Regions from separate parts of the Enterobacter sp. JS8-1 genome, predicted to be linked through region 3. Evidence: predicted binding sites of a transcription regulator. Region 3 holds the regulator's gene; each other region holds the start of a gene.

Region 1 (3,117 bases), 1.3 Mb from region 3:
AGTCGCCTTTTGCGGCACCCTGCGGAACCGGTTTTTCCGGTGCAGGCACAACCAGCTTACCGTTGCTGCGATCCAGGACGAAGATATTGCCCGTCTTGGCTGGGGCGTAAATCACCGGAACGGTTTTACCATCGACGGTAATGTCTGCCAGCGTCGGCTGGGACGGCATATCCATATCCCACAGATCGTGGTGAACGGTCTGATAGCTCCACGCCAGTTTACCGGTCGTTGCGTTCAGCGCCACGATAGCGCTCGCGTAACGTTCCTGCTCCGGCGTGCGGTTACCGCCCCAGATATCTGGCGTGGTGACGCCCATCGGCAGGTAGACCAGGTCCAGCTTCGCGTCATACGCCGCCGGGGCCCAGGAGTTTGGCGAGTTAAAAGTAAAGGTGTGCTCGTCCGACGGGATCGCGTTGGGATCTTTCGCGCCCGGGTCGAAGGCCCACAGCAGTTTACCGGTGTTTACGTCAAAACCGCGGATGACGCCGGAGGTTTCACGCGTAGAGAAGTTATCCGTTACCGAACCGGCAATCACGATGGTTTTATCGGTGATGATTGGCGGTGAAGTTGGCTCATACAGACCCGGGGTGGTGTCCGGCATGTTGGTCTGCAGGTTCAGGATGCCTTTGTTGGCGAAGGTTTCGCACAGCTTGCCCGTTTCGGCGTTAATCGCGAACAGACGGCCATCGTTCACCGGCAGCATAATGCGGCGAGGACAGTCGGCAATGACTTCCGGGCTGGCATTATCGGCACGCGCTTCGTGGTAAGAGACGCCACGACAGGTGATGTGCTGGAACGACGGGTTAGAGTTCAGCTGTGGATCGAAGTGCCATTTCTCTTTACCTGTGGCCGCGTCGAGCGCGAACAGACGCTGGTGCGCCGTACACAGGTAGAGCATGTTGCCCACTTTGATCGGGGTGACTTCGTTGGTCAGTTCACCCGGATCGTTCGGCATCTTCAGGTCACCGGTACGGAATACCCAGGCTTCCTTCAGGTTCTTCACGTTGTCCGCGTTGATCTGCTTCAGCGGAGAGTAGCGTTGACCTTCCTGGTTACGACCGTACGCAGGCCAGTCACCGTCAGCGACCTGCGAGATAGCAGCCGCAGGCGTGGATTCCGCGTTCAGCGTACCGTTGATCTCCTGTGGGTCATTAAAACCGGCCCAGGTCAGAATGCCGCCAGTAATCAGCAGGGCAACAACCAGGCCCGCTACAGCACCGCTTGAAGGCACAATCAGGCGACGCCAGACGAACGGCAGGATCAGCCAGATACCAAAGAAGACCAGGATGTCGCTGCGCGGCGTCAGTGCCCAGAAGTCGAACCCGACTTCCCAGACGCCCCAGATCATGGTGGCAAGGAGGAGTGCGGCATACAGCCACAGTGCGGATTGTTTTCTACGCAACAGCAGGATGGTTACGGCAACCATAACCAGACCCGCAATCGGGTAGTACCAGGAGCCGCCTAAAGCGACCAGCCAGACGCCACCGATTAACAGATACAGCGCGCAGAAGGCTGCGAACGCGGCTGTTAATGTCACCAGTAGACGCGGCTGTTTAGAGTGTGTTTCAGCCATAGAAAGTGTACTCGTCAGTTTTTGTTAATAATTTGCTAGCAACTAATTATAGGTATTAACAAGTGTGATCGGAATCACAATATTTGCTTTTTGTAACTCATACGCCAGGGTTATCCATTTGCTGGTATAATGGCGGGCTTGCGTATCGATGCCGGAAATACATTCACCTGCATTGAGAGATTTTCATTAAAATCATATGGTTAGTAATATGAAACATACTGTTGAAGTGATGATCCCGGAAGCCGAGATCAAAGCGCGTATCGCCGAACTGGGTCGTCAAATCACCGAACATTACAAGGACAGCGGCAGCGAAATGGTGCTGGTCGGTCTTTTACGTGGCTCTTTCATGTTCATGGCAGACCTGTGCCGTGAAGTGCAGGTGTCCCATGAGGTCGATTTTATGACCGCCTCCAGCTACGGCAGCGGCATGTCCACAACCCGTGATGTGAAAATCCTGAAAGATCTGGATGAAGATATTCGTGGCAAAGATGTGTTGATCGTTGAAGACATTATCGACTCTGGTAACACGCTCTCTAAAGTGCGCGAGATCCTGAGCCTGCGTCAGCCTAAATCGCTGGCGATTTGTACGCTGCTGGATAAGCCAGATCGTCGTGAAGTGCAGGTGCCGGTGGCGTTCGTAGGCTTCTCGATTCCGGACGAATTCGTCGTCGGTTATGGCATTGACTACGCGCAGCGTTATCGCCATCTGCCATATGTCGGAAAAGTCGTGATTCTGGACGAGTAGTTGCGGTTTGTTGCCCGGTGGCGCGCAGCGATCCGGGCCTACGAATGGGCACATGTAGGCCGGGTAAGGCGCAGCCGCCACCCGGCTTTTTAACGTGCACTTATTTATGGTTCACATGCTTAAGCTTGAGGTTGGCAATGCCCGAACGGTAACGCTGCTCCAGCGTTTCGCGGTTGGTGGCGGTCACTTCCAGATTGCGCAGCAGGCCGTCGTGAATGCCGTACGCCCAGCCGTGGATGGAAACCTTCTGCCCACGTTTCCACGCGGACTGCATAATCGTTGAGTGGCCCAGGTTATAGACCTGCTCCATCACGTTCAGCTCGCAAAGGGTATCAAGTCGACGCTCCTGCGGCATTTCACCCAACAGTGAGCTATGTTTGAACCAGATGTCGCGGATGTGCAGCAGCCAGTTATCGATTAACCCCAGCTCTGTATTTTCAACCGCCGCCTGTACGCCACCGCAGCCGTAGTGGCCGCAAATAATGATGTGCTCAACTTCCAGCACGTCAACGGCATACTGAACGACAGAAAGGCAGTTGAGATCGGTATGAATAACAAGGTTGGCTACGTTACGGTGAACAAAAAGTTCGCCAGGTTCGAGACCGGTCAGGCGTTCTGCCGGGACGCGGCTGTCGGAACATCCAATCCATAGAAAGCGTGGGTTTTGCGCTTGCGCCAGCTTCCCGAAAAATCCGGGGTCTTCTTCAACCAGCATCTTTGACCATAGTGCATTGTTGCTGATGAGTGTATCTATGTTATTCATGGACGTTAACGGCCTGTAACCTGGTAATTGCGTTGC
Region 2 (3,117 bases), 2.2 Mb from region 3:
GCGCCTGGATGATGGGTATCGGCCTGGAGATCACGCTTATTGTCAGCCTGACGCTGGTGTGTATCACGCTCTGGAGCGCGATTGTGTCGTCCGTGATCCCGATGGTGCTCAAGCGCTGCCGGATCGACCCTGCCGTGGTGTCCGCGCCGTTTATCGCCACGCTGATTGACGGGACCGGGCTGATTATCTACTTCAAAATTGCCCAGTACACGCTGGGGCTAGAGTAAGCTTGCGAGCACCTCATTCACGTGATTGAGGTGCTCACTTCGCTACGCATCGCCGAGCTGATGCGCGATCTCACGCAACTGCTGGGCAAGCGCCTGCAGGTTTTTCCCCTTCTCCCCTTTTGGCCCGGTGGACTGACGCACCACCAGACGGGCAGGTAAAATCGAGGACATGCGCTGGGCATTCTCTTCACCGCTGTCGAGAATACGGCGCACCGCCTCTTTACCCTGCAGATCTAAATCCAGCGATACCGTCGTCAGTGCCGGGTAGAAGAACGAGCTTTCATAGGTGTCATCGTAGCCAATCACCGACTTCTCGCCCGGAATTGAAATCTGCTGCTGATGGAACGCGCTCAGCACGCCGAGCGCCATCTGATCGTTAGCCACCAGCACGGCGGTAAACTGCGCCGTCTCCCGCAGCATTTGCAACGCTCCCGAATAACCGCTTTGCGCATCCCAGTTGCCGCGAATGACCGATGCTGGCTCCAGGCCGTAGCCCTTCAGGGTCTCGATCCAGCTTTTCAGCCTCAACTGCGCCGAGACGGAAGACGTCGGCCCCGCCAGCAGGGCAATGTCGCGATGCCCCAGTTCGTAAAGATATTTGACGCTGGCGCGGGTGCCGTCCGCCGGGTTAAACGAAACGTTAAACACGGAACTGTACGGGTCCACGTCGAGGAACAGGCAGACAATGTCATCGTTGTCGGTGGCGATTTTCTGCGCCGCTTCAGCCTCCAGCGGCACGTTGATGATCACTTTGCTCACCAGCTGGGATTTCAGCTCGTTGATGGAATCCTGGATGCTGTGGTTGACGTTCTCATCAATCATTGAGATCAGTACCTGGTAGCCTTCCACATTGGCATAGCGTTTCACCGCCGCCGCAACCTGCGAAGGCGCGTGCAGCGCCAGCGAAATGGTCACCAGCCCAACGGTCTGGCTCTGCTTGCCCACCAGCTGCTGAGCCAGTCGGTTGGGTACATACCGCAATAACTCTATGGATTTCTCCACCTTGCTGCGCGTGGCGTCGGATACATTGGCAGACTTATTCAGTACCCTGGACACGGTCTGATAGGAGACGCCCGCATGGCGTGCCACGTCCTCTAACGTTGCGCTTTTCGACTTCATGGTCCGGTTCCTTATGTTGTTATGCGCTGATTGTAACAGGGGTGCTGAAAAAAAACGCTTACCACCCTCTCGCTGCGGGCATAACACCATCAAAAAGTATTACGCTCACAATGCCATAATTTGTGTTTAATCTCATTACTCGTAACAAAATTGTCTATTTTATTTGCAGTTAATCACACATTTCAGATCGTGCAATTGCCAGCCAACGGGTTTAGGCATTTTATGACAGCGGATTTGTGAACGTATTACAAAACAATAAGAGGGTTACAATGAACACGACGATCCGCTCTGTATCTGTTGCGTTGGCTGCCGCGCTGGCATCGCCTTCGCTGTTTGCAGCGTCTTCAGTACCGATTGATTTTCATGGATATCTTCGCTCCGGCGTGGGCGTCTCACGGGATGGTGGGATGGAGGAGTGGCAAAAAAACAAAATTGGCCGTCTGGGTAACGAGGCCGACACCTACGGCGAACTGGAGCTAGGCTCCGAGGTATACAAAAAGAACGACGTCAGTTTCTATCTCGACAGCATGGTGAGCATGGTATCAGACGGCTCCAACGACAATGAAACCACCTTAGATGACGATGCCCAGTTCGGCCTGCGCCAGCTTAACCTGCAGATCAAGGGGCTGATCCCCGGAGATCCCAATGCGGTAATTTGGGGCGGTAAGCGCTACTACCAGCGCCATGACCTGCACATCATTGATACCAAATACTGGAATATTTCCGGCTCCGGTGCGGGTATCGAGAACTACACGCTTGGCCCGGGCGCAGTCTCCGTTGCGTGGATCCGCGGCGATGCTAACGACGTGGACTACCGCGTGGATGGCGACAGCGACGTTAACATCAACTACATCGACCTTCGCTATGCGGGCTGGAAGCCGTGGGCGGGCGCGTGGACGGAAGTGGGTATTGATTACGCCATGCCAAACCCGACCAACAAGCAGAAAGAGTACGGCGGGCTGTACGAGGCCGATAACGGCGTGATGGTCACCGGTGAGATCAGCCAGGATATGTTTGGCGGCTATAACAAGCTGGTGCTGCAGTACGCCAATAAAGGTCTGGCCCAGAACATGGTGTCACAGGGTGGGGGCTGGTACGACATGTGGAACTACGTGAACGACGCCACCGGCTACCGCGTGATTAACACCGGCTTAATTCCGATTACCGACAAGTTCTCCTTTAACCACGTCCTGACATGGGGCTCGGCAGACGACACCACGCAGTATACGGACAAATCACGCCTGGTATCGCTGGTGGGGCGCGCACAGTATCAGTTCACCGAGTACGTGCGTCTGATTGGCGAAGTGGGCGGATTCTACCAGGAAGATACTTACACCGACGGCACTAAGTACAAGCAGAGCGGCGAGAAGTACACCCTCGCGCTGGGCCTGGCAGACGGTCCTGAGTTTATGTCTCGTCCTGAACTGCGCGTGTTCGCCTCCTATCTGAATGACTCCGAAAAAGGGCAATCCTTCGAGGATGGCACGGCCAACAATACCTGGAACTTTGGTGTGCAGGTCGAGGCCTGGTGGTAAGTCTTAATTCATAATTTGCGTTAATCGTTATCGTATCTCCAGCAACCTGCAGTCTATTTTACTGCTTTGGGATAGCCATTACTTTGGCTATCCCTTTTTTATATTTACTGATTAAAATGTTCGTCTAATAATTTCCGTAATGTATCAGACTGCCTACCGAATATAGCGTGCACCTGCTGACCGATAATAATCACCCCCAGCGCCCCCTCATTCTGTAACGCCTGTGAATCGACCTT
Region 3 (3,117 bases):
ACGGGCGATTTTCTCCAGCGCGCCGAGCTGTTTATCCATGTTAAAACGCGTGGGGTAGCGGTGATAGAGAATATCGTCAGCCAGTACCCTAAGCCGCGCGGCGACGGTCTGGGCGTTCCAGCGGATCACTGCTTCTGCATGGCTGCGCTCTACCAGCTTTTGTACCTCCTGCGGGTGGTGAAGGCTAACGGAGATATGCTCCTGCAGGTCCAGCCCCACCTGGAAAGTGCGCAGCAGCCGTTTGTATTCGTGGTTCTTGTTGGCGGCAAGCATGTGCAGCTGCTGGTAGCACTGGCTAATCAGGTCGACAACCTTTTGCTGGCGCGTCAGCAGCGGCGGCAGGGATTTCTCCGGGTCGGTATGTTGGGTGAGCAGGGTGTATTTGGCTTCACAGTAATCCGCAAGCTGCACATAGAGCAGGCTCAGGGATTCACGCAGCGGCTGTTCCCGCCAGAGCCAAAACCAGAACCAGTTAAACACCCCGTACCAGAGCGTGCCAAGGGCGTAGATCAGCAGCGGCTCCCACACCGGCATATTCCCGGCGAGGCTCAGGGTGAAGATAGCCGCAATCAGCGAGGCGGGCAGCAGGCGCGCGTGCAGCGAACTGATTTCCGCCGTCACGCCAAGCGTCATCGCCAGCACGGTCAGGATCAGGGGCAGAGGGATATCACGGGCAAGCAGGAGCTGTACGGCGAGACTACAGCCAGCAAACAGACAGCCACCGATAATCAGGCGTTTGAAAAAGCGCTTATGCGGCGTGTCCAGACCGGCAATGTTGCAGCAGGCGGGCACGAGGGAAAACAGCAGACCTTGCTGGAGGTGTCCGAGGATCAGGCCCACGGCCACAGGAAGGCACAACACCAGCGTTTGTCGCAGTGCGTAGTTAACTTCCGGGTGATAGATCAGCCTGCGCCACATGAGGAGTAGAGACAAAAACGGCGTGACACCTTGCGATGGCACGCCGTTTGAGCGGAATTAACGCGTTCCGTAAACCACGATGGTTTTACCGTGGGCGGAGATCAGGTTCTGGTCTTCCAGCATTTTCAGGATACGACCCACTGTTTCACGGGAGCAACCGACGATCTGACCAATTTCCTGGCGGGTAATTTTAATTTGCATGCCGTCAGGGTGGGTCATGGCGTCTGGCTGTTTTGCCAGGTTCAGCAGGGTCTGCGCGATACGGCCGGTTACGTCCAGGAAGGCGAGGTTACCCACTTTCTCAGACGTCACCTGCAGACGGCGCGCCATCTGGGAAGAAAGACGCATCAGGATGTCAGGATTAACCTGAATCAGCTGACGGAATTTCTTGTAAGAAATTTCAGCCACTTCACATGCTGTCTTTGCACGAACCCAGGCGCTACGTTCCTGGCCCTCTTCAAACAGGCCCAGTTCACCGATGAAATCGCCCTGGTTCAGATAAGAAAGGATCATCTCTTTCCCTTCTTCATCTTTGATCAGCACTGCCACCGAGCCTTTAACGATGTAATACAACGTTTCCGCTTTTTCACCCTGGTGAATCAGCGTGCTCTTCGATGGGTACTTATGAATGTGGCAATGAGACAAGAACCATTCGAGAGTCGGGTCTGTTTGCGGTTTGCCAAGCACCATGCGCTGTTATCCTCTGTTATAAGCTGTCACCAGAGTCATAAGATGCATCCGGACTCTGGGGTTGCAATCGAATTCTTACCCATACCCTGGGAAGTCGGCTGTCGTAACGTTTCGCAGCCAGTAAAGTTTGATGTCCTCTGCATACATGTGTAACGTCAATGTATTACTGTAGCATCCAGAGTGTTTTAGCATAGCTTTTGCCGCGTGTCTCCTGGTGTCTCGCTTCAGCATGATGCAGGTCGCCTTCCGTTGCGAGAAATGTAATGCACGCGTAATCTGTCACCAAAAATGCAACGTTGGAGTTAATGAATATGCAAGCGCGTGTCAAATGGGTTGAAGGTTTAACGTTCCTGGGCGAATCCGCTTCTGGACATCAGATTTTGATGGACGGTAACTCCGGCGACAAAGCCCCAAGCCCGATGGAGATGGTGCTGATGGCGGCGGGCGGATGCAGTGCAATTGACGTGGTGTCGATTTTGCAAAAAGGTCGCCATGATGTGACCGATTGCGAAGTGAAGCTTACTTCCGAACGTCGCGAAGAGGCGCCACGCCTGTTCACGCACATTAATCTGCACTTTATCGTGACCGGTAAAGAACTGAAAGATGCCGCAGTATCACGCGCCGTAGACCTTTCTGCGGAGAAATATTGCTCTGTGGCGTTAATGCTGGAGAAAGCGGTAAAAATCACGCATTCGTATGAAGTGATCGAGGCTTAATTATTGGGGCATCGTGCGTGTTGATGCCCTCACCCTAACCCTCTCCCACAGGGAGAGGGAACATGTTTACGCGATCTGCTTCCCTTCCATCAGCCGCTGGACCAGCGGCGTCATAATTAACTCCATCGCCAGCCCCATTTTTCCGCCCGGCACCACCAACGTATTCATGTGCGAAATAAACGAGCCCTGCAGCATCGCCAGCAGCCAGGGGTAATCAATGCCTTCGAGATTGCGGAAATGGATGACGACAAAGCTCTCATCCAGCGACGGGATCGTTTTGGCCGCAAACGGGTTGGAGGTATCCACCGTCGGCACGCGCTGGAAGTTGATGTGGGTGCGGGAGAACTGCGGCGTCAGGAAGTTGATGTAATCCTCCATGGAGCGCACGACGGAATCCATCACCGCTTCGCGAGAATGCCCGCGCTCGCTCATGTCACGCGTCAGCTTCTGGATCCATTCAAGGTTAACAATCGGCACCACGCCGACCAGCAGATCCACGTGACGCGCGACGTCGTGTTGAGGCGTGACCACGCCGCCGTGTAGCCCTTCGTAAAACAGCACGTCGGTCGGCTCCGGCAGCGGCTGCCACGGGGTGAACGTCCCCGGCACCTGATTCCAGGGAACCGCTTCGTCGTAGGTGTGCAGGTATTTGCGGGACTGCCCGGTCCCGCTCTGCCCGTATTCGCGGAAGGTTTGTTCCAGCAGGCTGAAATCGTTGGCTTCCGGCCCGAAATAGCTGATGTGTTTGCCCAGATCGCGCGCCTTGCGGATGGCCATGTCCATTTCCGGGCGC
Region 4 (3,117 bases), 2.1 Mb from region 3:
TTGAGTGGCGCTGTTGCAATTGCCTTTACCTCACCCGCCATCGCCAGTTCGGTGGCTCGCTTCACACAGCGATAAGCCAGATCCCCGGCCTGAGCCTGAACAACCCCCGGCTTTAACCCATCAGGATCCGCCAGCGGTTCGTCCAGCACGTTAATCACACCGGGCGCGAACTGCGCATCGCTGACTTTCTCAATCACACGCATATCGGCTTGCGCGGTAATCCCTTGCTTAAGCACCCGCTGTAGCGTACGGGCGCAGCCCACCACGACAACAGGTGAACCCGATAACTCGCCGTCAGTAAGGGATTTGATAATAATTTCCGGGCCAATACCCGCCGGGTCACCCATGGTTACAGCAATAATATTAGTCACTCATTCTCTCCTCGATAAAATGCAAAACCTCACGCAGCGTCTCTTCCTTTCCGAAGCCCCCTGCTTTGGTCATCACCGGCCGATGCCAGGCACAACCCAAAAATCTGCCGTAAGGTACGCACTGTGCAATGCGTCCCGTAATCTCAAAACCTTGTGCCTCAAGCGCGCTGGCAACGGCCATCGCCACATCGCCACCTGAAACGTACAGCGCATCCGGTGCCTGCTTTTCCAGCACTTCGCGGGTCAGCGTTCCCAGATAAGTACAAATCTTTTCACCCAGCGCCGCGCGGGTCATTCGATGTTGGCTGCAAATATCCTCAACGCGATGTCGGGACTCCCGATCCGAACAGGTCTGCACAATGCAGTGATGACCCGCCTGAAGCGCCTGAATTATTCGGATGAATGCGTCTGCCGTTGTGCCGTTAAGCATGTCGTTAACATCAATGAACACCCGCGACACGCCAGGTGCGTTAAGCGCAAACGCAATCTGACGCTGCGCGATTTCACTCATCGAGCCAACGACGGCCAGCAGCTGTTTGCGCCGGACCGGTGCAAAATGACGCGCCAGCGCATCGCACAACCCGGCCGATCCCACCAGCAGCGGCGTCTGCTCGCAGGTCAGCGCGGCGGCAATAACGGCATCCAGCTCACCCTCCGTCTCTGCATCCACAATCAGCACGCCATCCCCTTGCGCCAGCGCAGTTTCCAGGTCGTGTACGGTCACGGATTTGCCCGCCAGTCCGAAGAAGAGATCAACAATGTCAGCAGAAGGCACCGGCGTTTTCGGGTCGCTGGCAAATTCGGTTTCATTTACCGGGATACCGTCCACCAGACACTGGCCGTGCCGCGTAATGCGCCCGGCTGCGGGATACGCTGGCGCAATGACGATCTGCCGTTTACCGCTTAGAGCCTGAAGGGCTGCGGTTTCAGCGCCCACGTTCCCGCGCAGCGTGGAATCAACCTTCTTAATCAGCCACCGCGCGTTCACGACATCCGCCCCGAGGCGCGCAATTTTTTCAGCCGCCTCTGATGCCCCAAGCGCCCGTGATTCGGTATTGATAACCAGCGCATCAGTGGGTTCAGTAGAAACTGTCTGGAACGCCACGCAGACCTTTTTCCCGCGAAGCGCCAGGCTCACGCCCGCATCGTTTGCGCCGGTAAAGTCATCTGCGACGACCACCACCTCTCTGTATAGATTGTTTTTTTTCATCCCCACTCCGGGTCCGCTCATCCTGTTAATGATTATATTCAATCATGATTGATTATATGTGAGCAAGATCAAGTTAATCAGTTTGCGAATAAATTATAAATTTAGCCACACGATGACCATGACTGATCTCATTTGAGCGAAATCAATCATGACCACCTGGACAGGAGAAGAATGTGGTAACCATCAACAGCACAATTATCAGCGGCGCTGGCGCTATTCCCGCCATCAGACCGCTGCTTAACGGTAAAGCACACATTTTGCTGGTCACAGACGGCAATATTTCACGTCTGGAGGCAGCAAAGCAGATCCGGCTCCTTCTTGAAGAGGACAATCGCAGCATCACAATTATTGATAACGTGCCTCAGGAACCTTCGCACCACGATGTCAGCCAGGTGCTCGGCGGGTTAACGTCTTGCAAGTTCGATTTGATCGTGGGGATTGGGGGCGGCAGCGTGCTGGACGTCGCAAAGTTACTCTCCGTACTGTGTCATCCTCAGTCCCCGGGGCTGGATACTCTGCTGGCCGGGACAAAACCCGCAGCGCGGATTTCCTCCTTGCTGATCCCCGCTACGGCCGGTACTGGCTCCGAAGCCACGCCAAACGCAATTCTGGCGATACCGGAACAGAATACGAAAGTGGGGATCATCTCCCCCGTGCTGCTGCCGGATTACGTTGCGCTCCTGCCTGAACTCACTACCAGCATGCCCGCGCACATCGCCTCGTCGACGGGTATTGATGCGTTGTGCCACCTGATTGAGTGTTTCACGTCAACGGTTGCCAACCCGGTCAGCGATAACGCCGCGCTGACGGGACTGTCTAAGCTGCTGAACAACATTGAAACAGCCTGCGCCGAACCGGGTAATCTGCTGGCGAAACTGGAGATGCTGTGGGCGTCTTACTACGGCGGGGTTGCCATTGCGCATGCAGGCACGCACCTGGTTCACGCCCTTTCCTATCCTCTCGGGGGGAAATATCACCTGCCGCACGGCGTGGCTAACGCCATTCTGCTGGCACCGTGCATGCGCGTAGTGCGCCCCCATGCGGTGACAAAGTTTGCTCAGGTCTGGGATCTCGTGCCCGGCGCGGATACCACCCTGTCGGACGAGGACAAATCCCACGCGCTGGTGACGTACTTTGCGGCGCTGGTTCGCCGCCTCAACCTGCCGGATAACCTTGAGACGCTGGGCGTACCGCGAGAAGACATTGCTTCCCTCAGTGAGGCCGCGCTTAACGTTAAACGCTTAATGAATAATGCCCCCTGTCAGCCAGACCGTGACGAGGTGCAGGCAATCTATCGGACACTGTTTCCCCAACATTAATATCGAAGGAGTGAGAAATGCGTAACACCATAAAGGGCGTACTGACGGCTATCGTCACCCCCTTTGACGCGGACGGCGACCTGAACTTACCGGGACTCACACGGCAGATCGCGCGTCAGCTGGATGCCGGTAATGGCATCTTTTGCGGTGGGACCAACGGCGAGTTTTTCGTGCTAAGCGAAGAAGAAAAAATCGCCGTCACCCGGCACTGCGTTGA

Evidence for each region. The regulator CRP, encoded in region 3, controls carbon source genes, mostly activating them, when cyclic AMP is high. The targets are predictions, from matches to a motif close to ATGTGANNNNNNTCACAT.
Region 1: a site for CRP is predicted at 1,636-1,653, ahead of hpt (hypoxanthine phosphoribosyltransferase). Genes of this name have one in related genera too.
Region 2: a site for CRP is predicted at 1,508-1,525, ahead of ACOQH0_RS08190 (maltoporin). Genes of this name have one in related genera too.
Region 4: a site for CRP is predicted at 1,638-1,655, ahead of ACOQH0_RS11215 (iron-containing alcohol dehydrogenase). Genes of this name have one in related genera too.

Annotation. Positions count from the first base shown of each region.
Region 1 is NZ_CP185805.1:808,554-811,670, forward strand. It holds gene ACOQH0_RS03850 (glucose/quinate/shikimate family membrane-bound PQQ-dependent dehydrogenase) at 1-1,573, opposite strand, end outside; gene hpt (hypoxanthine phosphoribosyltransferase) at 1,782-2,318, shown strand; gene can (carbonate dehydratase) at 2,419-3,081, opposite strand.
Region 2 is NZ_CP185805.1:1,751,022-1,754,138, reverse strand. It holds gene ACOQH0_RS08200 (magnesium transporter) at 1-227, shown strand, start outside; gene ACOQH0_RS08195 (LacI family DNA-binding transcriptional regulator) at 270-1,346, opposite strand; gene ACOQH0_RS08190 (maltoporin) at 1,616-2,881, shown strand; gene ACOQH0_RS08185 (glucose PTS transporter subunit EIIB) at 2,986-3,117, opposite strand, start outside.
Region 3 is NZ_CP185805.1:4,417,986-4,421,102, reverse strand. It holds gene ACOQH0_RS21180 (YccS/YhfK family putative transporter) at 1-918, opposite strand, end outside; gene crp (cAMP-activated global transcriptional regulator CRP) at 976-1,608, opposite strand; gene ACOQH0_RS21170 (OsmC family protein) at 1,920-2,324, shown strand; gene ACOQH0_RS21165 (phosphoribulokinase) at 2,391-3,117, opposite strand, start outside.
Region 4 is NZ_CP185805.1:2,364,142-2,367,258, reverse strand. It holds gene ACOQH0_RS11225 (D-threonate 4-phosphate dehydrogenase) at 1-371, opposite strand, end outside; gene dtnK (D-threonate kinase) at 364-1,581, opposite strand; gene ACOQH0_RS11215 (iron-containing alcohol dehydrogenase) at 1,755-2,900, shown strand; gene ACOQH0_RS11210 (dihydrodipicolinate synthase family protein) at 2,918-3,117, shown strand, end outside.